3 regions of the Candidatus Merdisoma sp. HCP28S3_D10 genome follow, and region 1 is predicted to be linked to each of the others. Evidence: riboswitches for the same ligand, from Rfam matches in the RefSeq annotation. Region 1 holds a riboswitch; each other region holds the start of a gene.
The links. Region 1 has a riboswitch for thiamine pyrophosphate ahead of thiS (sulfur carrier protein ThiS). Riboswitches for the same ligand answer to the same signal wherever they lie in the genome.

Region 1 (8,131 bases):
AACCAGAAGGGCAGGCATCCGGGTGCTGTTTAAAACCACCAGGTTGGGCCGGATATCGACGCCGATATTTCGAAAGCCCAGCGCCTCCAGATTGGCGTTGATCCGCTCAGCTATCTTTTTTTTGAGGCCGGAATCGTCATAGAGCAGGGTCTGGATTCCATCATACTGGCCCGGATAGTCGGCGGCGTTGCGATGAATGGAAAGAAAAAGATCGGCGCCTTCTTCATTGGCGATGGCAGCCTTCTGACCAACGGACTGGGTAGCGTCGGTGGTTCGGGTATAGATGACGTCATAGCCATTTTCCTCCAGAATATTTCCCACTACCATGGCAAGGCGGAGGGCGTCGTCGCTCTCCCGGCGTCCCTGATAGACGGCGCCGGGGTTTTTTCCACCGTGGCCGGCATCGATTACAATTTTTTCAACCATAGGTTCTCCTGTACGCAGGTTTTTTATATAGATATGCACGGAAGAATCCGGTGTGAACACAGAAAAAATCACAGGATTCACACGATTTCCTCACAGCTTATACAAAAAACAGTCACAAAATCTGGCGGCGATAGCCACCAATGCCCTGGGCTACGCGGCGAAGCCCTCCGTGGGCGGTATCGTATTTTCGGTGACCTTCTCGATTCTGATTGGCGTATTTTTTGGCTATTATCCGGCCAACAAGGCGGCGAAAATGAACCCGATCGAGGCCTTGCGGTATGAATAAATAAGCTTGTTAAAATTACTCCATCGTTGCCAGCGCACAGAAAAGGAAGTATAATAGAAACAGAGCAGTCAGCTACGCATGACAGGCCCAGTTCGAAGCGTGAGAAACAAGGAGGACATCACATGAACGGATTTCAGTATTACACACCCACAAAGGTAGTATTCGGAAAGGATACAGAACATCAGGCTGGAGCGCTGGTACGGGAGTTTGGCGGAACGAAGGTGCTGGTGCATTACGGAAAGGGAAGCGTGAAACGGAGCGGTCTTCTGGATCGGGTGTTTCAGTCTCTGGACGAGGCAGGAATTCCCTGGGTAGAGTTGGGCGGCGCGGTGCCGAATCCCCATCTGTCCCTGGTTCATGAGGGGATCGAGCTTTGTAAAAAAGAAGGAGTAGATTTTATTCTGGCAGTAGGAGGCGGAAGCGCCATTGATTCTGCCAAGGCCATCGGGTATGGCGTCAAATACGACGGTGAGGTCTGGGATTTTTATGAAAAAATCGCGGTGGTGAAGGACTCCGTCCCGGTAGGCGTGGTGCTGACTCTGGCAGCCACCGGAAGTGAAATGAGCAATTCCTCTGTCATTACCAATGAAGAGGGCTGGTTAAAACGGGGATGCAGCAGTGATCTGGGCAGGCCGAAATTCGCGATTATGAATCCGGAGCTGACCTATACCCTGCCGGAATATCAGACCATGAGCGGCTGTGTAGATATTATGATGCATACCATGGAGCGGTATTTTTCTCATGAGATGGATACGGAGCTGACAGACAGTCTGGCTGAGGGACTTATAAAAACAGTGATGCACCAGGCAAAGATTTTGCTGAAAAATCCGCAGGATTATGACGCCCGTTCTGAAGTTTTCTGGGCGGGAAGTCTGTCCCACAACGGACTGACCGGCTGCGGCAGAGCAGGTGACTGGGCCTGCCATCAGCTGGAGCACGAGCTGGGCGGTATGTTTGATGTGACCCATGGAGCAGGACTGGCGGCAGTCTGGGGAAGCTGGGCACGCTACGTATATCTCAATGATGTTCCGCGCTTTGCCAAGTTCGCGGTGAATGTAATGGGTGTTACTTACAACTACGCGGATCCGGAAAAAACCGTCCTGGAAGGCATTGAAGCACTGGAGGATTTCTTCCGATCCATTCATATGCCCACCAGCATAAAAGAGCTGGGCGTAGAACTGACGGAAGGACAGATTCTGGAACTGGCCTACAAATGCAGTCATATGGATAAGCGGACCATCGGCAGCATTCAGAAGCTGACCAGATCAGATATGGCAGAAATCTACCGGATGGCGAAATAGCCATATTGGATCTATCATGTAAAAAATAACGATAAGCAGGTGAAACTTTGGATACACAGGTAAGAAAACTAGATTATGACAATATCGATCCGGAAATCATGAAAGAGGCAGGCGATATTATCCGGGCCGGCGGCCTGGTGGCATTTCCTACGGAGACGGTATATGGTCTCGGCGGCGATGCGCTGAATCCGGAATCTTCCAAGAAAATATACGCAGCCAAGGGGCGTCCCTCGGATAATCCCCTGATTGTACACATAGAAGAACGGGCGGATCTGTATAAAATTGCGGCGAAGGTGCCGGAAAAGGCAGAAAAAATGATGGATGCCTTCTGGCCGGGACCATTGACTCTGATTTTTCCGAAGACAGATCGGGTACCTTCCGAGACCACAGGCGGCTTGGATACAGTAGCAGTACGGATGCCGAGCGACGGGATCGCGGCGGCCTTTATCCGGGCGGCGGGAGGTTTTATAGCAGCTCCCAGCGCTAATGTATCGGGACGGCCCAGTACGACTACGGCAGCCCATGTGATAGAGGATCTGTCCGGACGGATCGAGATGATTCTGGACGGCGGCCAGGCAGTGATTGGCCTGGAATCCACCATTGTAGACATGAGTGTAGAGCCTCCGGTCATTCTGCGTCCGGGCGCCATCACGAAAGATATGATGGAAGCAGTCATTGGTCCGGTAGAGATTGATAAGGCGATCATCGCTCCGAACTCAGGCGTTAAGCCAAAGGCTCCCGGTATGAAATACCGCCATTACGCGCCCAGAGCCGACCTGACCATCGTAGAAGGTCCCAGCGACAAAGTAGTCGAGACCATGAACCGGATGGCTGCAGAGGCCGAAGCGGAAGGAAAAAAAGTGGGAATCATCGCTACAGATGAAACCGCGTCACGCTATCCTCATGGCCTGGTCATGAGCCTGGGAGCCCGCAGTAACGAAGAAGAGATCGCACAACACCTTTTTGAGGTACTTCGTAAATTCGACGACACGGATGTGGATTGTATCTTCTCCGAATCCTTCGAAGACGCCGCCATCGGTGCTGCCATCATGAACCGGCTGCTGAAGGCAGCTGGCCACAAAGTAGTACGGGTATAGCCATCTAGTTTATATCAAAAACCAGAAACCAGGAGCGGCGGAGGAATTTCTTCTAAGATAGTGTCCGGCTTTTCGCGCACTGGTGTCTGACTGGAGCGGACCTTGAGTCCGAGCCAGACAGACGCCTGTCTGTGAAACGTCCGAACACTTCAGAAGAAAATCCTCCGCCGCTCCTGGTTTCGTCCGTTCTTACAAAAAAAAGCTTTCCAGATTCCTCTGAAAAGCTTTCATGATGCAGGAGATGGGACTTGAACCCACACAGCCTTGCGACTACAGGCACCTGAAGCCTGCGCGTCTGCCATTCCGCCACTCCTGCGAACAAATAGTATCTTATCAGAAAGTGTTCCTATTGTCAACACTTTTTTGAAATTATTTTCAAATTTGTAAATTTAAAAATCGGATAAAAATTTTTGAAAAAAATTCGGGAAAACAGTTGACATTTGTTAAAAGCGGTGTTATTATAATCAAGCGCGTTGACGAAACGAGCAAACAACTAAATGCGGAAGTGTCGGAACTGGCAGACGAGCAAGACTAAGGATCTTGTGATTATTGCAATCGTGTGGGTTCAAGTCCCATCTTCCGCAGTGAGCAGGAGTGGCGGAATGGCAGACGCGCAGGCTTCAGGTGCCTGTAGTCGCAAGGCTGTGTGGGTTCAAGTCCCATCTCCTGCATGAAGGTCTCAGAATGATTTCTGAGACCTTTTGTTATGTAATAGGAAATTCCTATGGAATCCCCTATTACAAAAAAATATTATCGCACTGCGGCGGAGAGAAATAAAGATGGAAGAACGAAAGAAAACAAAAGAAATGGATATGCTGAACGGCGGCCTGGCGGGGAAGCTGATTCTGTTTGCGGTTCCGCTGGCTTTCAGCAGTATTCTGCAGCAGCTGTTTAACTCGGCGGATGTGGCGGTGGTAGGCCGGTTTGCGGGCTCCCAGGCTCTGGCGGCAGTGGGAAGCTGCGTGGCGCTGGTGGGAATTTTTGTCAATCTGATTGTGGGATTGGCGGTGGGTCCCAATGCGGCCCTGGCCAATCTGATCGGCCAGGAAAGGCGGGACAGCATAAGCCGGATGGTGCATACGATTATGACCTTCGGGGCAATGCTGGGAATGATTTTGCTGGCTGTCGGCATGCTGACGGCACGGCTTGTGCTGGAGGCTTCCGGAACTCCGGAAACAGTCATCCGCGAGGCGTTATTATATATCCGCATTTATTTTATCGGACTGCCCTTCATGGTGCTTTATAATTTTGGCGCTGCCATTCTTCGAAGCTATGGCGACACGAGACGGCCCATGTATTACCTGATTCTGTCCGGTATCCTGAACGTGCTCCTGAATCTGCTTCTGGTGATTGGATTCGGCCTGGGCGTGGCAGGTGTGGCGATTGCAACGGTGATTTCCAATGTGCTGAGTACGGTGCTGGTAATGGTTCATCTCCATGCAAGAACAGATGAATTTCAATTCTGCTTCCACAGACTGTGTATCGACGGTGCTGATTTGAAAAAGGTACTGCTGATTGGAATTCCGGCGGGCATTCAGGGCGCGATTTTTTCCGTGTCCAATGTATTTATCCAGAGCGGGATCAATTCCTTTGGAGAGGACGCCATTGCGGGATCCTCCCTGGCGCTGAATTTTGAATATTTTACATATGATATTGCCAACGCCTTTGCCCAGGCGGCAGTAACCTTTACCAGCCAGAATTTTGGCGCGGGGAATCTGAAGCGCTGTAAGCGGATCTTCTGGCTTTGTATGCTGTTTGGAATGGGCTTTACCGAGATTTTGAGCATTATTTTTATGATCTGGGACGAATTTTTCGTAGGAATCTATACTATCAGCAGCAGTGTGGCGGTCTATGGCCTGGTGCGGATGCATCATGTCTGCTCGCTGGAGGGGCTGACAGCCACTTATGAGGTGGAGAGCGCGGCGCTCCGGGGTATGGGAAAATCCCTGGAACCCTCTATTATCACAATTCTGGGAACGGTTGTATTCCGTATGATCTGGCTTCTGACGGTATTTAAATGGTTCCCCACCTACGATATGCTGATGAATATCTATGTAGCCTCCTGGGTATGTACGGGCGGCGCGATCTTTGTGGTCTGGTTTCTCTATATGCGAAAAATGGAAAAGCGCCAGACTGAACTTGTATAGGTGATATGTAGTAGAAACTGTACAGGAAAATTTTGAAAAGACCTTGTTCTTTTATGAAAATCGATCTATAATGCAAAAAGACAATAAAACAGACGGGAGCTTGTATACAGGCTGAGAGGAAGGTGTGACCTTCGACCGAGAACCTGATTTGGATAATGCCAACGTAGGGATACCTGAGCAAAAAGGAAAAACGGAAAGCTGCCAAATCGGTGGCTTTCTTTTTTATGTAATAGGAAATTCCTATGGAATCCCCTATTACATAAAAAAGCCCTCCGGGCAGGATCGCACTGCGGCGGAGTTGTAGTATGTCGCTTAGGCGACCCGCCGCAGGCGGAGAATCCTGCGAAGCAGGATTCTTTTTTATTGCGTTTATTGCGAAAAATTATGGGACAGGAGAAGAAAGCATGGTAAAAGTAAACGGAACAGAGCTTAATATCGCCGGAAAAACCGTGGCGGAATATCTGGCCGGAACCAATTACGATCTGAAGCGGATCGCAGTGGAGCGAAATGGCGATATTGTGCCAAAGGCACAGTATGAGACAGCGGTGCTGGCGGACGGCGACAGCGTGGAAGTGGTCAGCTTTGTGGGAGGCGGCTGAGATGATACCGACAAGGGAAGAATGGCACCGGGCCCTGGCAGCCCGGCATGGGGAAGCCTTCCAGAAAAGGGCAGAGCATACGACCGTGGCCATCTGCGGCCTGGGAGGCTTAGGCTCCAATATCAGTATCTGCCTGGCAAGAGCCGGCGTGGGAAAGCTGATACTGATTGATTTTGACCGGGTGGATATCTCGAATCTTCACCGGCAGCAGTACAAGGCAAGCCAGCTGGGGCTTCCGAAGACGGAGGCGCTGGCGGCAAATCTGAAAGAAATCGCGCCCTATATCGAGCTGGAGACTCATACGCTCCGTATTACGGAGGACAATATAGGAGAGCTTCTTACGGACGCGGACCTGGTCTGCGAGGCCTTTGACAATCCGGAGTGCAAAGCAATGCTGGTCAATACCGTGCTGGAGAAATTTCCGGAGAAATATCTGTTGTCCGGCTCCGGTATGGCCGGCATGGACAGCGTGAACCGGATACAGACCCGGCGGGTTACGAAGCGGTTTTATCTCTGTGGGGACGGCGTCAGCGATGTGAAGGAGTGCGGCACGCTGGTTTCCAGCCGGGTCATGACCTGCGCGGCCCACGAGGCCCATATGGTGATACGGATTCTGGCGGGAGAGCCGGAGCCGTAGAAGAGTATAAAAAGCGAAATTTAAGAGAAAGAAGGTATACATATGAACAACGATACATGGACACTGGGGGGACATGAATTCCATTCCCGTTTCATTCTTGGATCTGGAAAATATTCCCTGAACTTAATCGAGGCTGCGGTAAAGGACGCAGGAGCAGAGATCATCACACTGGCGGTACGCAGGGCGAACACCAGAGAGCATGAAAATATCCTGGATTATATTCCGGATCATGTGACACTGCTCCCCAACACCAGCGGCGCGAGAACTGCGGAAGAAGCAGTCCGTATCGCGCGGCTGGCCAGAGAGCTTGGCTGCGGCGATTTTGTAAAGGTGGAGATTATGCGGGATTCCAAGTATCTTCTGCCGGACAATCAGGAGACCATTAAAGCCACCGAGATTCTGGCGAAGGAGGGCTTCGTGGTCATGCCCTATATGTATCCGGACCTGAATGTGGCAAGAGATCTGGTGAACGCAGGAGCAGCTTCCGTTATGCCGTTGGCGTCTCCCATCGGCTCCAATAAGGGACTGGCCACAAAAGAATTTATCCAGATCCTGATTGATGAAATCGATTTGCCGATTATCGTGGACGCCGGTATCGGAAAGCCCTCTCAGGCCTGCGAGGCCATGGAGATGGGAGCTGCGGCGATTATGGCCAATACGGCGCTGGCCACAGCAGGCAACCTGCCGCTTATGGCTTCCGCCTTCAAGGACGCCATAGAGGCCGGACGAAACGCTTATCTGGCAGGGCTTGGAAGAGTGCTGACCAGGGGCGCGGCAGCCTCCGATCCGCTGACCGGATTTCTGCGGGATTGAGAGGTGTGAGCACATGGAAAATCAGTTCTTTGTAGACTCGGAATATCTTTCCGAAAAAGCGCTGGCGAAGAAGCATAAGCTGGAGACGGATCCCTCCTCCAGAACCAACCATATGGAATATATGCCGGGCATGGAGCAGATCGACTCGGACATCTGTGAGAAGGTCATGTCCCAGGTGGCGTCCTATGATTATCAAACGTACACAGAGAAGGATGTAAAGGCAGCCCTGGAGCACCGTACCTGCTCCGTGGAGGATTTTAAGGCTTTGTTATCTCCGGCGGCGGAACCCTTCCTGGAGCAGATGGCAGAGCGGGCCAGATGGGAGACCAGTAAGCACTTCGGCAATACGGTGTATCTGTTTACGCCTCTTTATATCGCCAATTACTGTGAAAATTACTGTGTATATTGTGGCTTCAACTGCTATAACCACATTAACCGCATGAAGCTCAATATGGAGCAGATCGAGAAAGAAATGAAGGTTATCGCCGACAGCGGTATGGAGGAGATCCTGATTCTGACCGGTGAGAGCCGTGGTAAGAGCGGCGTCGATTATATCGGCGAGGCCTGTAAGCTGGCAAAGAAGTATTTCCGGATGGTGGGGCTGGAGATTTATCCGGTCAATTCCGATGAATACCGGTATCTTCATGAATGCGGCGCAGACTACGTGACGGTATTTCAGGAGACCTATGATACGGATAAGTATGAAACGCTGCATCTGATGGGACACAAGCGTGTATGGCCCTACCGGTTCAACGCCCAGGAGCGGGCACTGATGGGCGGCATGCGCGGCGTGGGCTTTTCGGCGCTTCTGGGGCTGTCGGATTT
Region 2 (8,131 bases), on a different contig from region 1:
CCTCTCTGGGCTCGCCGCTCTCCAGAATCAGCGCCACGCCGGTACGTTTCTTGGTGGTTACCAGGTGCTGGTTCAGTCCGGATACCGCCAGCAGCGACGGAATCGCCACATGATTTTCATCTACGCCCCGGTCAGAGATAATCAGAATATTGGCTCCGTCCCGGTAAGCCCGGTCGGCCTCCACATACAGCCGCTCCATGGCCTTTTTCAGGCTGGTGTTCTTATAATAGGTAATGGGAATGACTTCTACCTTGAAGCCCTCCACCTTCATATTTTTAATTTTCAGAATATCCGTATTGGTCAGAATCGGATTGTTGATCCGAAGCAGACGGCAGTTATCCGGCGTCTCCTCCAGCACGTTTCCGGCTGTACCCACGTATACGGTGGTGGAAGTGACAATTTCCTCACGGATAGCGTCGATGGGCGGATTGGTTACCTGGGCAAACCGCTGTTTAAAATAATTAAACAGGGACGGATGCTGATCCGACAGGGCTGCCAGCGGCGTATCGATACCCATGGCTCCGATACCCTCTGCGCCATTCTGGGCCATCTGGAGGATTGAGGTACGGTATTCCTCATAATTGTATCCAAAGGACTTCTGCAGTCTTCTTCTCTCATCGTCGGAGAACTCCGGCACCCGCTCGTTGGGGATCTTCAGATCCTTCAGCCGTACCAGGTTGCTGTCCAGCCACTCGCCGTAGGGCTGCGCGGACGCGTACTTTTCCTTCAGGTGCTCATCGTCGATGACCTGACCCTGTACGGTATCCACCAGAAGCATTTTGCCCGGGTGGAGACGCTCCTTCACCAGAATCTTCGTGGGATCAATATCCAGAACGCCCACCTCAGAAGAAAGAATCAGGTTGTCGTCGGTGGTAATATAATACCGGGAAGGACGAAGGCCGTTCCGGTCCAGAACCGCTCCCATCACATCGCCGTCGCTGAACAGAATGGACGCCGGGCCGTCCCAGGGCTCCATCATGGTCGCGTAATACTGGTAAAAATCACGTTTCTTCTGGGACATGGCCTTGTTGTTATCCCAGGGCTCCGGAATGGTAATCATAACTGCCAGAGGCAGATCCATGCCGCTCATAACCAGGAACTCCAGCGTATTGTCCAGCATGGCCGAATCGGAGCCGGAGGCGTTGACCACCGGAAGCACCTTATTCAGATCCTTCTTCAAATGGCTGGACTCCATGGTTTCCTCGCGGGCCAGCATTTTGTCCGCATTTCCCTGAATGGTGTTGATCTCACCGTTGTGTACGATGAACCGGTTGGGGTGTGCCCGCTCCCAGCTGGGGTTGGTGTTGGTGCTAAACCTAGAATGTACGATGGCAATGGCAGACTCGTAGGCCTCATCCTGCAGATCCCTGAAGAAGGACCGAAGCTGGTGTACCAGAAACATACCCTTGTATACAATGGTTCTGCTGGAAAGGGATACCACATAGGTATCGTCATTGGACTGCTCAAAGGTCCGGCGGGCCACATAAAGCTTCCGGTCAAAATCCAGTCCCTTTTTCACGTCTGCGGGGCGCTTTACGAAGCCCTGCATGATACACGGCATTTTCTCCAGCGCCTTAGTTCCCAGAACGGAGGGTACCGTAGGCACCTCTCTCCAACCCAGAAAATCCATGCCCTCTTTTTCCACGATGATTTCAAACATCTTCCGGGCCTGGTTGCGCTTCAGCTCGTCCTGCGGGAAGAAAAACATACCGATTCCATAATCTCTCTCCTCACCTAAAAAGACGCCCAGGGGTTTGACTGCTTCGGAGAAAAACTTATGTGATATCTGCAATAAGATTCCTACTCCGTCGCCCGTCTTGCCCTCGGCGTCTTTGCCGGCTCTGTGCTCCAGGTTTTCTACAATTTTTAATGCGTTCGCCACTGTTTCGTGGCTCTTGACTCCTTTGATGTTGACCACCGCGCCGATACCGCAGTTATCATGCTCAAATCGCGGGTCATACAATCCTCTGCTCTGTTGGCTCATAAAATTATCCCTCCAGATCCTCTGAACTCGCCTTTGCTCGCTCTTTCTTATGAAATTTAGTTGACTCTATCCGTACTATACAACGAATTTTTTCAGATGTAAAGAGAAAATATTTCCATAGTTGTCAGATTATTTGTGAATTCCGTTATATTCTTAAAATTGTGTCTATATTTTCTCTTTTTTCTCTCATACTACAGCCTATCCAAACAATTCAAGCTGTATCTTTTCTCTTATTTTATTTCATAATCCGGATTTTTTTCCAGCATGCGAAGCCCGCCAGCAGACATACCGCCGTCAGGAGCAGATATCCGGGCGTCCAACTAAGGAACTTTGAAAGCCATTCTGGCTCTGCCTGCGAAAGCCAGATGGTGGAAGCATTCAGCGCGCTGTGGGCCAGTATGGACGGAAGCAGGGAATCCTCTGCCTCACAAATCCAGTTGAGATAAAGTCCGGTCAGAAAAGCGAAAATCCCCTGAACCAGATTGCCGTGTAGGATTCCGAATAAAAGAGAAGCGCAGACCATCGCCGCATACCGGTTCTGCAGCGCCTTTTTCAGCTCCCCATATAGGAGCCCTCGAACCAGCAGCTCCTCCAGGACCGGCGCCGTCACTACGCTGGCTGCCAGAAGGGCGGGAAGCCCACCGCCGTAAAGGCTGTCTGTGGCTGACTGATATCCCGGAAACAGGGTCGGAAGCGGCGTCAGGCCCAGCAGCAGATTGAAGCCCCGTCCCAAAAAGACAGCGCCCAGAACCGCCGGAATCCAGCTTCTTTCCGGAATTTCCCGGCTCCGGCTTCCCTGCCGCGTCCGGTACATCCGGTAAAAAATTGGAATCTCCAGCGCGTTGACCGCCGCCAGGCTCCACGTCAGATATTCCGCCTCGTCCAGCCAGGGCGTCAGGCAGAGCGCCAGGGCGTCCTGGAGGCTCATACTCAATATCACATACAGCAAAAAAGGGGAACCGATGTCCCATAAGGTCTTTCCGATACTATTTCTCTGCTCCATGCTCTTTTACATACTCTCCCGCATTTTTTCCGGCGTCCGCCCCAATCTGGTTCAACGCCTCCTGTCCATAATGAATCCCCAATACGTCTCTCAGCTCCGGATCCAGAAGCTCTGCCGGAAGGACGGACACGAGAACCATATCTTGATTTTTTTCACAGCTCTCCAGCTGTGCCTCCATTACCTCCCGGTGCTTTCCCGGATCCTCCAAATCCGGCCCCAGCTCTATCACAAAGCATTTCTCTACGCCCTGCTCCTCCATATAGGAAACCAGGGTGCGCAAGCCCGTCTCATACTCTTCCTTTGTGGCCTTTAAGTTGGCGTCCGCCTCGCCCTGAAACCAGAGCATATAGGTATGGCGCACGTGGATTTTCTCCTTTCTCATGCACTCCTTCGCCGCGGCAAGGCGATCCGCCGCTTCCTCCCGCAGTCCCTTGGTATTCCAGCCGTTCAGGGAAGAGCTTCCCCGGGACGCGGAGACCGCCACCACCGGAACCTTCGTCTGCTCATAATAGGCATTTACAAAGGCGGTCACCAGGCTTCCCTTGCGCTCCAGAAGCTCGGTGTCGTCCAGGGCGCCCCGGTTTTCCTTCTCTCCAAAGGGCTCTGAAAGCACATGCAGGGTATCCGGATCGGTCACGGCCCGGTACTCATAACCCGCCCCTTCGGTGAGCCCGGGCGCTTCCGAAGCGTCCCCGCCGGCGCCGCTCATATTGCTCTGTCCCATGCAGAGGATCAAATCCATACTCCGCCAGGTCTTCTGCTGATAGAGATTTACGCCCACCAGCAAAAGGCAGCAGAGAGCGCTTAAGATAAAGATGACTTTTTTGTTGTTCGGTACTCGGTTCATGGTATTCTCCCTTATAGCTTTGTATTTTACAAGTATAAGCCCCTTCTTTGTCCCTGTCAAATCCGCGCTTGACTTTCTTCTCTGTCTGACCTATATTTAAATTAATCACATAGCGAAAGCTAGGGGAGCCAAAGGCTGAGAATACACTTCTGTGTTGACCCTCATTACTTGAACCGGTTAATACCGGCGTAAGGAAGCATCTTTTGTATCCCCTCCTGTGAAATTTTTTTCATACCTAAGGAGGTTTTTTTATGTCACTTTTTGCTACCAAGCTGGTGGATGAATACGGCGGTACCATCTACAACCTGACAGGCCTGGGCTACGGCGCTCTGGTCGCCCTGATGCTGGTTCTTCTGATTCTGGCCTGCTATCTCACCGGAGACAAGGCGAAATTCAAAACGAAGCACCTGGTTTTTTCTGCCGTTGCCATGGCTTTGGCCATGATCACGTCCTTCCTGAAGCTTTTTGAGGCTCCCATGGGTGGATCCGTTACCTTGTTTTCCATGCTGTTCATCTGCTGTATCGGTTACTGGTACGGCCTGCGGACTGGTATTATGACCGGCGTGGCCTACGGCCTGTTACAGCTCATCTCCGATCCTTATATCATCAGCCTGCCCCAGATGATTACGGACTATGTCCTGGCCTTCGGCGCACTGGGTTTGTCCGGTATCTTCTGTAACAAGAAAAATGGCCTTGTGAAAGGCTACATTGTAGGCGTCCTGGGCCGCTACCTCTTTGCGTTCCTGTCCGGCCTGATTTTCTTCGGCATGTACGCGGAAGGATCCGGCATGAGCGCCCCGGTTTATTCTCTGGCCTACAACGGCTCTTATCTGGGCTGCGAGGCGGCTATTACGTTGATTGTGCTGGCGATTCCGGCGGTGAATAAAGCGTTCGCGCAGGTGAAGCAGTTGGCGGTAGCTGATTAAACACTCTTTCTTTTACGCCAATAAAAAATGCCGCGGGTTCTTTTGCGGAACCTACGGCATTTTTCCCCTTTTCGAAAACTTTTTGCAACCCTGTTTTCTTCTATTTTTCCGAGGTTTTGTCTCTATCTTTCTGCAGTTTCCGTTTCTTTTTGAAGCTAAACCGAAGCTCCGCCTGCTTCGTGCCGATGAGCATTTCCCATTGAATGCCGTCACATACAGTACGGTTGGAAATGATGTCGTCTTTTTCGTAGCTTTCCGTGTCATATTCCACCAGGATCATGCCCTTCTGACGTTCACCTCCGATGATCATGCGGTGGTCGGTGAAGGCGATGATAGGGTGCCACATCATAGGGAGAGCGTTTCGGGTGTATTCGCCATACTGAGTGACCAGTTCGACGGCTTCGCCAGGCTTCAATTCCGTTTCGATGGCTTTCAGGATCTTCTCGCACTTACTTTCGTCCGGCTCCGGCTGCTGGCGGCTTTTCAGAAAGTACAGCATCTCTTGAGCCGTGTGCATTTTCGGGCACTGATTTTCCATCAGGCTTTCCAGCTGGTCAGTGGTGAACTCGTATTCATCTTTGTTCATACGCTGGCATTGCAGGATACGGATAAAACTGCACAGCATCAGAATCAGAACTCCATCGATGATGCCGCCGCCATCTATTCCTCTGTATGCCCGGAGCAGCTCCATAACCACATATCCGACAGTGGCCACACCTACGCAAAACAGACTGAATTTCAGGCTGGAATCGATCTGTTTCTTCCAGGCTGCCCGCTCCTGATTCAGATACTGCACCACGGTATGCAATCCCTCATAGGTGACGACTCCGACATTTCCACTTTTCCTTTCCCGTCTGCTTCCCTCCAGTAACTCCTGCACTGTCACACCCAGCACATCTGCCAGTTCGAGCAAGGGCGAAATATCCGGCATTCCGTGACCATTTTCCCAGCGGGAAACACTGCGGGAATTGACGCCAAGCCTTTCCCCAAGCTGTTCCTGGGTCATGCCCTTTTCCTTTCTCAGTTCCGCAATGAATTTTCCGGTCTTGATCTGTTCCATGGTGAAATCCTCCTGCTGCGTTTTTCTAATTTTATCTTAGCATAAATGCGTACATATGGACATGACATAAAATGAGAGTGGCGGAAAATCCTGCATTTTTAGGACTTTCCGCCATTTATTTTCATAATATTTATCTTACATTCTCTCCGGCGCTTCGAAGCCCAGCACATCAATACAGGTCTCCAGTACCCGCTTGGTTAGCTGCAGCACAGCTACCAGATCTGCACGCTTCTCCTCGTTCTCCTCGCCGAGAATCTTCGTCTCGTGGTAGAACTTGTTGAAGGCATTGGCCAGCTCATAGATATAAGCGCAGACCTTGTGGGGCGCCAGCTCGTCGAAGGCATTCTCCAGCGCGCCGTTGAAACGGGCCAGAGTCAGCTCCAGCGTCTTCTGACTGTCATTTTCCGCTGCCGGAATCCGTCCCTTTGTCAGATCGCCGCCCTGAGCCTGATACTTGTTCAGAATGGACTTAATCCGCACGATGGTGTACAGGATATAGGGGCCGGTATTGCCCTCAAAGGAGGTAAAGCGGTCGATATCAAAGACATAGTCCTTGGACGCCTGGTTGGACAGGTCGCCGTACTTGATGGCGGAAAGACCGATTTTTCTGGCCGTCTCCCTTGCTTCTTCCTCGGAAATCTCAGGATTCTCCGCGATTTTCTGATACATCTTTTCGTTGATATCGGAAATCAGGTACTCCAGACGCATCACGCCGCCCTCACGGGTCTTGAAGGGCTTGCCGTCCTTGCCGTTCATGGTGCCAAAGCCTAAGAATTCCAGATCCGTCTCCGGCTTCACCAGGCCTGTCTTCTTGGCACAACGGAATACCTGGATAAAATGCATCTCCTGACGCTTATCCACCACATAGATAACCTCGTCCGGATCAAAGAGCTTCCGGCGCTCCACCAGAGTTGCCAGGTCGGTGGTGGTATACAGGGACGCTCCGTCAGACTTGAGAATCATACAGGGCGGAACCTCCTTGGTGTCGGTGTCTTCCTTGACGTCTACCACTAGCGCGCCCTCGCTCTCGTATGCAAAGCCTTCCTTTTTCAGCTTCTCTACCATATCCGGGATATAAGGCTGCGCGTCGGACTCGCCCTTCCACAGATCAAATTCTACATTCAGGTTCGCGTAATTGCGCTTCAGGTCGGTCACGGACACATTTAAGATGTGCTGCAGGATAGCCTGATAGCCTCTGTGGCCATGCTGCACCAGATAGGTGGCGTGCATCGCCTGCTCCTTGTAGGCCTCGTCCTCCTTGGACCGGGCGCTGGCTGCCGGATAGATCTCCTCCAGCTCGGAAATGGTAAAAGGCGCCTCGGTCGGATACTCACCTGTGTAATTTTCATCAAAATATACCAGGTCCGGCTTGCGCTCCCGAAGTTCCGTGATAATCAGTCCCATCTGCAGACCCCAGTCGCCCAGATGGATATCGCCGGTCACATGGTGCCCCACAAAACGTCCCAGACGCTTCACGCTCTCACCGATGATGGCCGAGCGGAGATGTCCCACATGCAACGGCTTCGCCACGTTGGGTCCGCCGTAGTCAATGATAATGGTCTTCGGATTCTCTGTTCTGTCGCAGCCCAGGCGCTCGTCATCTGCCATAGCCTGCAGGTATTCCTGCACATACGCGGGACCAAGCTTCAGATTCAGAAAGCCGGGATTCACCGCGTCCACCTCGGAAAACAGCTCCTGATCCTTCAGGCTCTCCGCCACCTTTGTGGCAATCTGAATGGGCACACAGTGATACTTCTTCGCGCCTGCCATGGCGCCATTACACTGATACTCGCACAGATCCGGCCGGTTGGAAATGGTTACCTTTCCGTACTCGGCCTCATAGCCGCAGTTTACAAAGGCTTCGGATACCGCTGCGGTAATCCGATCCAGTAACTTCTCCATATAACTTCTTCTCCTCTATCCTTATTCTTTTGTTTATAATGCTTTTCCTGCGCTTCTTTACATTCTTCCGCAGAATTATTATAATACTATTATTATATGTAAAATACAAGGAAAGATCAAATCTTTTCTGCAAGGAGGCTCCTATGAAACTGATTTCCTGGAATGTGAACGGGCTTCGGGCCTGTGTCGGGAAAAATTTTATGGAAGATTTTGAGAAGCTTAATGCCGACATTTTCTGTCTGCAGGAAACCAAGCTTCAGGAGGGACAGATTACGCTCGATCTGCCCGGCTATCATCAGTACTGGAATTACGCCGAGAAAAAGGGCTACAGCGGTACGGCTGTATTTACCAGAAAAGAGCCCTTAAGCGTCGCCTACGGAATCGGCGTTGAAGAGCATGACCACGAAGG
Region 3 (8,131 bases), on a different contig from region 1:
AAAAAGGAAGCAAAATAACTTCAGAATAGAAGAAAGGTACAGTGCGGAAAAAGGCCGGAGCAGGTCGGAAACCGCACTGTATTTTTTTATCCTGTAATTATAAAAAAAGAATAAAATTCCGAAAAAGCAGTTGACAAATAAAATGGAAAGCATTACTATAATAACCGTAAGTTAGCACTCGCAGTAAGTGAGTGCTAATAATAAAAAGGATAAGAACAAGATCCAAGGAGGAATAGAAATGAAATTAGTACCGTTGGGAGACAGAGTTGTACTGAAGCAGTTTGAAGCAGAGGAGACTACCGCATCCGGAATTATTCTGGCAAGCAAGTCCCAGGAGAAGCCGCAGCAGGCTGAGGTTGTAGCAGTAGGACCTGGCGGAATGGTAGACGGAAAAGAGATTACCATGTATGTAAAGGTTGGCGATAAAGTTATCTATTCCAAGTATGCCGGAAATGAAGTAAAGCTTGGCGATGAGGAATACATGATTGTAAAGCAGAATGACATCCTTGCAATTGTAGAATAATATCGAAAGATATTATTCTTTGCCGAATGGCATCCTGAGCGGAGCGTGCATATCCGTCAGGATATGACCGAATAATGATATAAAAATCTGAAAAAAAAACTGGAGGAATTAAAAATGGCTAAGGAAATTAAATATGGCGTAGACGCCAGAAAAGCACTGGAAGCCGGTGTAGATAAGCTTGCAAATACCGTAAGAGTAACCATCGGACCGAAGGGAAGAAACGTAGTACTGGATAAGCAGTATGGCGCGCCCCTGATTACCAACGATGGTGTTACCATTGCAAAAGAGATCGAGCTTGAGGATCCGTTTGAGAACATGGGTGCCCAGCTGGTAAGAGAAGTAGCGACCAAGACCAACGATGTAGCCGGTGACGGTACCACTACAGCAACAGTTCTGGCACAGGCTATGATTCATGAAGGTATGAAGAATCTGGCAGCAGGAGCGAACCCGATCGTTTTGAGAAAGGGTATGAAGAAGGCGACAGACGCCGCAGTAGAGGCTATTAAGGAGATGAGCAGCCCGGTAACCGGAAAGCATCAGATCGCAAGAGTAGCAGCTGTTTCTTCCGGAAATGAGGAAGTTGGCAACATGGTAGCAGACGCTATGGAGAAGGTTACCAACGACGGCGTTATCACCATCGAGGAGTCCAAGACCATGAAGACCGAGCTGGATCTGGTAGAAGGTATGCAGTTCGACAGAGGATATATTTCCGCTTACATGGCAACAGACATGGAGAAGATGGAAGCAAATCTGGATAATCCGTATATCCTGATTACAGATAAGAAGATTTCCACAACCCAGGAGATTCTTCCGCTGCTGGAGCAGATCGTACAGTGCGGCAGAAAGCTTCTGATTATCGCAGAGGATATCGAGGGCGAGGCTCTGACCACTCTGGTTATGAACAAGCTGCGTGGAACCTTCACGGTAGTTGGTGTAAAGGCACCGGGCTATGGCGACAGAAGAAAAGAGATGCTGCGTGATATCGCAATCCTGACAGGCGCAAACGTCATCTCCGAGGAGCTGGGACGTGAGCTGAAGGATGCGAAGCTTGAGGATTTGGGTACTGCAAAGTCTGTAAAGATTCAGAAAGAGAACACCATCATCGCAGAGGGCGCAGGCTCCAAGGAAGATATCCAGCAGCGTATCGCTCAGATTCGCGCGCAGATCGAAGAGACCAAGTCTGATTTCGACCGTGAGAAGCTGCAGGAGAGACTTGCCAAGCTGGCAGGCGGCGTAGCAGTTATCCGTGTAGGCGCTGCAACTGAGACAGAGATGAAGGAAGCAAAGCTTCGTATGGAGGATGCTCTGGCAGCTACCAAGGCGGCTGTAGAGGAAGGTATCATCGCAGGCGGCGGATCCGCGTATATCCACGCAACCAAGCAGGTAGCGAAGCTGCTTGATACCACAGAGGGCGATGAGAAGACCGGTGTAAAGGTTATCCTGAAGGCACTGGAGGCTCCGCTGTTCCATATCTCTGCAAATGCAGGACTGGAAGGCGCAGTTATCATCAACAAGGTAAGAGAGAGCAATCCGGGAGTCGGTTTTGACGCACTGAATGAAGAGTATGTGAACATGGTAGACGCAGGTATTCTTGACCCCGCAAAGGTAACAAGAAGCGCTCTGCAGAACGCAACCAGCGTAGCATCTACGTTCCTTACCACAGAGAGCTGTGTAGCAAACATTAAGGAAGAAACACCCGCAATGCCCGCAGGCGGCGGCATGGGCGGAATGATGTAACACATCAGCAAAGCAAATACCCCGCGGCAGGTTTTAACCTGCCGCGGGGTATTTGTTTTTGCCTGAGGGCTTAGACGGCAGGACGGTTACGACCATTTATGCCTTGACATCTCCATAGAAAAGCGCTATAGTTATACCGACATAAAAATTCATACAGGTATTAGAATTCTAGGGGAACTCTTAGGAGCTGAGAGGGCATAAGGCCGACTCTTTGAACCTGCTCTGGTTAGAACCAGCGAAGGGAAGCGATTCGAAAAGACTTATTGGCTAGGTATTGGCATAAGTATAGATATAGAAAGAGGCTTTTTTTCGAGAAAGCTTCTTTTTTTGTCTATTTTTGCGGAAATCCGATACCTCTATGAGAGAAAGAGAGGTTTTAAATATGGAAAACAACAATTGTTGCAGCGGCTGCAACCGTCCGGATCTGCCCTGGGCAGGACGGGGAACGAAGCTGGATATCTCCGGCTGCCGTTTTTCCCTGTATCCAATGACTGACCATTTCGTGCCGATCATTCTGGGCGCGCTGGAGGGAACTGATACGAGTGCAGTCTGGAGCGAGTCCGATGCGCTGTCTACCGTATACCGCGGTAAGCTGCCTTATGTGGCGGACGCTGTGAAGGCACTGTTCGTCAACGCATGGAAGCCGGATGTGCATATGGCACTGGAAGGACAGTTTTCTAAGGGCTGCCCGGGTGACTGTGACGGAGACAGTGTTTTGACCCGTGAGGGCGAGGCACCCAACAAGGCAAAGATTGCGGATAAGCACTTCCCGGTACTGTGCAAGCTGGCATTGTATCCCATGGGAACCGCGGATTACATCGATGAGATTGCCAGAGTCTGGAGACTGGCAGAGGAGAAGGGGCTGGAGCCTACCACCATTCATTACGCCACCCGGATTCATGGTGACATTCATGAGGTGTTTGACTACCTGGAAGAGGTATGCAGCCTGATGGAAAAGGCCGTTCCCCATTACATTCTGCATTTTACCTTATCGGTAAACAGCCCGACAAATGAGAATTAACGAATAAAGAGGAGTAAAAAAATGGAAAAGAAAAACACCTGGAAATTAAAAGAGATCATCTTAACAGCTATGATTTGTATTGTATTCGGTGTCGTATATCTGGGCGGCGTATACCTGGCTTCGTTTATAGCAACCGCTCTGACGCCTGCAGGCCTGTCCCCTCTGGGAAATGAGATTTGCTTCGGTATATGGTTTATGGCAGCAACCCTGGCAGGCTACATTCTGCAGAAACCGGGCGCAGCGGTTATCGCAGAGGTCATTGCGGCAGTTATTGAGGTTCTTCTGGGCAATTGGTTCGGCCCGATGGTTATCGTAGCAGGTATCATTCAGGGCGTTGGCGCAGAGATCGTATTTGCCGCAAATAAGTATCAGAAATTTGATGGCAAGGTGATGTATCTGGCAGCGGCAGGAAGCTGCATTACCAGCTTCCTGTGGAGCTTTGTACGTTCTGGTTACGGTAAATTCTCTGTAGGTTTCCTGATCGTACTGTTCCTGATTCGTCTGGTAAGCTCCCTGATCTTCTCAGGTCTGATCTGCAAGCTGATTGGCGACAGCCTGGCAAAGAGCGGTCTGTTAAAGGGCTATGAGCTGGGCCGCAGCCGTGAGTAAGGAGAAAATCATCCTTTCCTGCGAACACTTAGGTTTTCGGTACAGTAAAAATGAACATCCGGTTTTTTCCGACCTGAGTTTTCAGGTAAAGCGGGGAGAAGCGGTTCTGCTGATGGGAAAGTCCGGCGGAGGCAAAAGTACCCTTGCGTACTGCCTCGCCGGACTTTATCCGGAATACGCGGGCGAAATGGAAGGGACGATTCTCGTACATGGTCAGGAGCTCAGTAAGCTGGGGGCGGCGGAGCGTGCCAAAAAGGTTTCAATTTTATTCCAGAATCCGGACAATCAATTCTGCATGGATAAGGTAGAGCATGAGGTTTTGTTTACGCTGGAAAATATGAATTATCAGGGCGATCTGCGAAAAAGAGCCCATGAACTTCTACGTATCGTAGGACTCGAGTACACAGCCGGTCAGCCTATCTATACCTTATCTGGAGGTATGAAGCAGAAACTGGCTCTCTGCACAGCTCTGGCCACCGAGGCGGATATGCTGATTCTGGACGAGCCTTTTGCAAATCTGGATCCAAAGGCCTGCGAATCCCTGGCGGAACTTCTGCGGAAGATGAAGGAACGGGGACTGACCCTGTTGGTGGTGGATCATAAGCCCCAGTGGTGGCTGCCTTTTATGGATCGGATCGTGCTGATGGAAGAAAATGGGAATCTTGATGAGGGCAGTATTTACCCTGAGGAGATCCAAAAAAAACGGGAGCTTTTCGAGAAGAGGGGGCTGTTTCTGGATGATAGATGGCTCAGCGCATATCACGCAGCGGAGCTTGGAGCTGACAGTGAAACAATGGTGCTGGCAGAGCAATTGACTTTATATCATGGGAAAAAACCATTTCTGAAGGATTTGTCGTTTCGGATAGAAAAGGGCAGTGTAACGGCATTGGTAGGAACCTGCGGAAGCGGTAAGACGACTCTTTTACAGGCAATGGCAGGAATCGGGCGGAAAAAGGGAAGGCTGGAACTCGCAGGAAGGCCGGGATTGGTATTTCAGAATCCCAGGTTTCAGTTTTTAAGTCTTTCTGTACAGGAGGAAGTACTGACTACGCTCCGGGCTGTCTACGGGAAAAAGGCAGAGGAAGCCGTGCTGAAGAGAAAAGCCGGGGAGCTTTTGGAGGAGTTCGGCTTGCGGCAATGGGAGAAGGAGTCCCCTTACACACTCAGTCAGGGGCAGCAGAGACGCTTGGCTCTGTTGGCCATGCTGGCCGGAGACTGCCCGTTGATGTTGCTGGATGAGCCTACTTACGCCCAGGATGAGCGGTCTACACGTTTTATCATGGATCTGTTGATGAGCCGCGTCAAAGATGGGTTGACGGTTGTGATGGCCACCCATGATCTGGCACTGGCTAAAGCCTGTGCAAATCAGATTCTTCTTTTACAGGAAGGAAAGCTGACTGCAATTCCGACAGAGGAATGGGAAGGAGGAGCTTTATGAAGAAACTGAATCCGGGCTATAAGCTGCTGAGCCTGATCATTGCTTCTCTTTTACTGTCCCTGACCTTTCGGGTGCGGCTGAATCTGGTGATTGCTGTGATATGCTTCCTGGTAACCTTCTGTACACCGGGTGTGAATCGCAGAAAGCTGATGATTGGCATGGTGCCATTTCTGCTGGCGGCTCTCGGAATGTTTACAGCTGGACTGTTTTTCGGAAATGGCGGAAATGAAGGCGTGGAAGTGACCATGTTTGGACAGCGCACGCTCTATGCCAGTAATATGACGACAGCTATGCAGTTGTCCTCCCGGATTCTGGCCTACGGGGGTCTCGGTATGCTTTATGCTTTTACCTCCAATGCCTTTGAACTGGTCATGAGCCTGATGCAGCAGTTTCATCTGCCGCCCAAGTTTGCCTATGGAATTCTGGCAGCGTATCATTTCTTCCCGGTGGTGAGGGAAGAGTATGATATTGTTGGTGCGGCGCTTCAGGTACGCGGCGTGAAAACAGGACCGGTATCTACAAAAAGACTGTTTCCTATGCTGGTACAGGCTATGGAGCGCTCAGAGAGTCTGGCCATGGCTATGGAATCCAGAGGGTTTCAGGATGAAGCGCCCCGGGCGCAGGCTTTTCAGGTGGGTGTGTGCTGGAAGGATTATCTGTTTCTGATTGGCCTGAACGGCCTGATTGTACTGGGCTTACTTTCCCTGAAATAGGAGGAATAAGATGGGATATAAGAAAATAAGAGAGTGGGAGCAGCTCTGCGAAAAATATCCGGATCTGTCTCCGTTCATTCTCCTGAAACTGAGCATGGTATGGCATGGTGTCGTGCTGAGCGAGCAGGCTCTGGAACGTCTGCAGAAGCCGGATTACTGTTTTGGGAAACTGGAGCCCTTTGGGATCTCTTTTGCGGGCAGAACTGCTAAAAAGGTCATGCCGGGCGCAATCCTTTTACGGGACGCTACCTATGTCTACATCAATTATGGGGAGTCCTACGAGGATCCTTACAAGGCGGACTGGAATCCGGAGACAGGCGAATTCTGGCTGTCGGAAAATGGACAGCCCATCGACCGGATTGATTTTGTGCCCCGGCCGGAATTTTTTGGAAAAACCACCAGCAGGGGTACGCCCATGGAGGCTATCGCTGATGTGCGGGCTCAGAAGATGATTCTGACGGCCTATCAGAAATGCCGCCTCTGGGAGGGCGGAAAGCAGTGTCATTTCTGCGCGTTTTTTACCGGATCCCATACCCTGGAACAGGTAAATTGCGAGGACGTCTACGAGACAGTGCGGGAGGCATTAAAGGAACCGGGCCGTTTCTCGGAGATCTATTTGTCCGGTGGAACGGATTTTAGCGGAGAACCGCCATTTTCTGAGGAAATCGATCGTTATATCCGGGTCTTGCAGGCCATTGGCCGGAATTTTAACGGTCGTTTTTCCAGTCAGCTGATGGCTCCGGCTTATAAAAAGCAGGATCTGCAGCGTATCTATGATGAAACGGGACTTACCTCTTACTGCCCCAATATTGAGGTCTGGGATAAGGAATTGTTTCAGCGTCTGTGCCCGGGGAAAGAAGCCTGGATAGGACATGATGAATGGCTGAGACGAACTTTGGATGCAGTCGAAGTGTTTGGAAAAGGAAAAGTGTATACCCAGATTGTAGCGGGCGCGGAGCTGGCAAAGCCTGGCGGATTTGCCACAGTGGACGAGGCTCTGAAATCGAATTTCGAGGGTTGTGAATTTTTTGCCCGCCATGATGTTATTTGTCTGAGCACCATCTGGAGGCCCCATAAGGCGTCCCGTCTGGGCTTCCAGCCTATGCCGCCGCTGGAATTCTATGTCCGGCTGGCGAAAGGCTTTCATGAGATTCGGAAGAACTACGGACTCATCTCTACGAACGACGATTATAAGCACTGCGGAAATCATCCGGACAGTGATCTGGAAAGGATGGATGCATAATGCTGGAACAGAAAAAGAAGCTGCCGCTGCCTGAGAAGTTCGCGGTGCTCCTGGCAAGGCCGGAAACGGAAGCATACCTTCGAATGGAGCATGGACGATTATACAGACTGGGTTCTCTTACACGGGAAGGCGAAAGAGGGCTTGCGCTGGCTCTGGAGGAGGAACATACGCCTCTTGGCCGGGCTTTGGTTGAAGCTTTGTGGTTCACGAAGCCTGCCGCTGTGATTTTGAAGTGCGGCGACGAGACGGCGGCAGCAGAGGTGTGGGTGTACCGTTGCCATATTGCAGGTCCGTTTTTTGTGAAAAAACTGTTGGAGATACGAAAATCAGACGGGAACCGGGACATGGCTTCCGCCTGGGAGTTGTATGTGACCGGCAGTGCGGAAGCAGGAGACCTGACAGATGCGGAGGAGCTTCCGTCGGCAGGGTCTGCGGAATGGCATTTGGATCATTTGGGTCTTCTGAAATAACAAAGTGTCCGCGATAGAAAGATGAATGTTCGGAATGTGTGCAATTTATCGGAGACACAAAAGAACAGTAATTAAAAAATATTATGAATCAAAAAAAGCCGTTTTTGCGCGGCTTTTTTTGTGTTTTTTTTCGGCGAACATGTATTGACAATTCAGAATCTTTTCGTTAAGATAAGTTATTAATAACCGTCTTACACGGACACAAAAGAATATCAGAATAATGACTTGAGAGGAGAGAATAAAATGGGTAAGATTATTGGAGAGAGCATTACCTTTGACGACGTACTTCTGGTACCGTCCTATTCCGAGGTGATTCCGAACCAGGTGGATCTGAGTACACATCTGACAAAGACCATCAAGCTGAACATTCCGATGAT

Region 2: linked by a shared signal. The riboswitch ahead of thiT (energy-coupled thiamine transporter ThiT) and the one ahead of thiS (sulfur carrier protein ThiS) in region 1 are both predicted to bind thiamine pyrophosphate.
Region 3: linked by a shared signal. The riboswitch ahead of ACTNCH_RS05970 (YkoF family thiamine/hydroxymethylpyrimidine-binding protein) and the one ahead of thiS (sulfur carrier protein ThiS) in region 1 are both predicted to bind thiamine pyrophosphate.

The regions. Positions count from the first base shown of each region.
Region 1 covers NZ_JBQHTG010000001.1:118,445-126,575, reverse strand. The annotation lists gene ACTNCH_RS00585 (N-acetylmuramoyl-L-alanine amidase) at 1-426, opposite strand, end outside; gene ACTNCH_RS00580 (ABC transporter permease) at 479-712, shown strand; gene ACTNCH_RS00575 (iron-containing alcohol dehydrogenase) at 835-2,013, shown strand; gene ACTNCH_RS00570 (L-threonylcarbamoyladenylate synthase) at 2,061-3,110, shown strand; tRNA gene ACTNCH_RS00565 (tRNA-Leu) at 3,344-3,426, opposite strand; tRNA gene ACTNCH_RS00560 (tRNA-Leu) at 3,610-3,694, shown strand; tRNA gene ACTNCH_RS00555 (tRNA-Leu) at 3,699-3,781, shown strand; gene ACTNCH_RS00550 (MATE family efflux transporter) at 3,890-5,257, shown strand; TPP riboswitch at 5,342-5,445, shown strand; gene thiS (sulfur carrier protein ThiS) at 5,662-5,856, shown strand; gene thiF (thiamine biosynthesis protein ThiF) at 5,858-6,493, shown strand; gene ACTNCH_RS00535 (thiazole synthase) at 6,536-7,306, shown strand; gene thiH (2-iminoacetate synthase ThiH) at 7,320-8,131, shown strand, end outside.
Region 2 covers NZ_JBQHTG010000004.1:104,320-112,450, forward strand. The annotation lists gene gltB (glutamate synthase large subunit) at 1-1,984, opposite strand, end outside; gene ACTNCH_RS10840 (lysostaphin resistance A-like protein) at 2,220-2,987, opposite strand; gene ACTNCH_RS10845 (sialate O-acetylesterase) at 2,971-3,834, opposite strand; TPP riboswitch at 3,946-4,046, shown strand; gene thiT (energy-coupled thiamine transporter ThiT) at 4,086-4,760, shown strand; gene ACTNCH_RS10855 (helix-turn-helix domain-containing protein) at 4,861-5,820, opposite strand; gene argS (arginine--tRNA ligase) at 5,956-7,722, opposite strand; gene ACTNCH_RS10865 (exodeoxyribonuclease III) at 7,866-8,131, shown strand, end outside.
Region 3 covers NZ_JBQHTG010000002.1:173,179-181,309, forward strand. The annotation lists gene codY (GTP-sensing pleiotropic transcriptional regulator CodY) at 1-18, shown strand, start outside; gene ACTNCH_RS05960 (co-chaperone GroES) at 239-523, shown strand; gene groL (chaperonin GroEL) at 638-2,260, shown strand; TPP riboswitch at 2,421-2,521, shown strand; gene ACTNCH_RS05970 (YkoF family thiamine/hydroxymethylpyrimidine-binding protein) at 2,643-3,281, shown strand; gene ACTNCH_RS05975 (ECF transporter S component) at 3,303-3,890, shown strand; gene ACTNCH_RS05980 (ABC transporter ATP-binding protein) at 3,883-5,328, shown strand; gene ACTNCH_RS05985 (energy-coupling factor transporter transmembrane component T family protein) at 5,325-6,041, shown strand; gene ACTNCH_RS05990 (radical SAM protein) at 6,052-7,284, shown strand; gene ACTNCH_RS05995 (hypothetical protein) at 7,284-7,754, shown strand; gene guaB (IMP dehydrogenase) at 7,998-8,131, shown strand, end outside.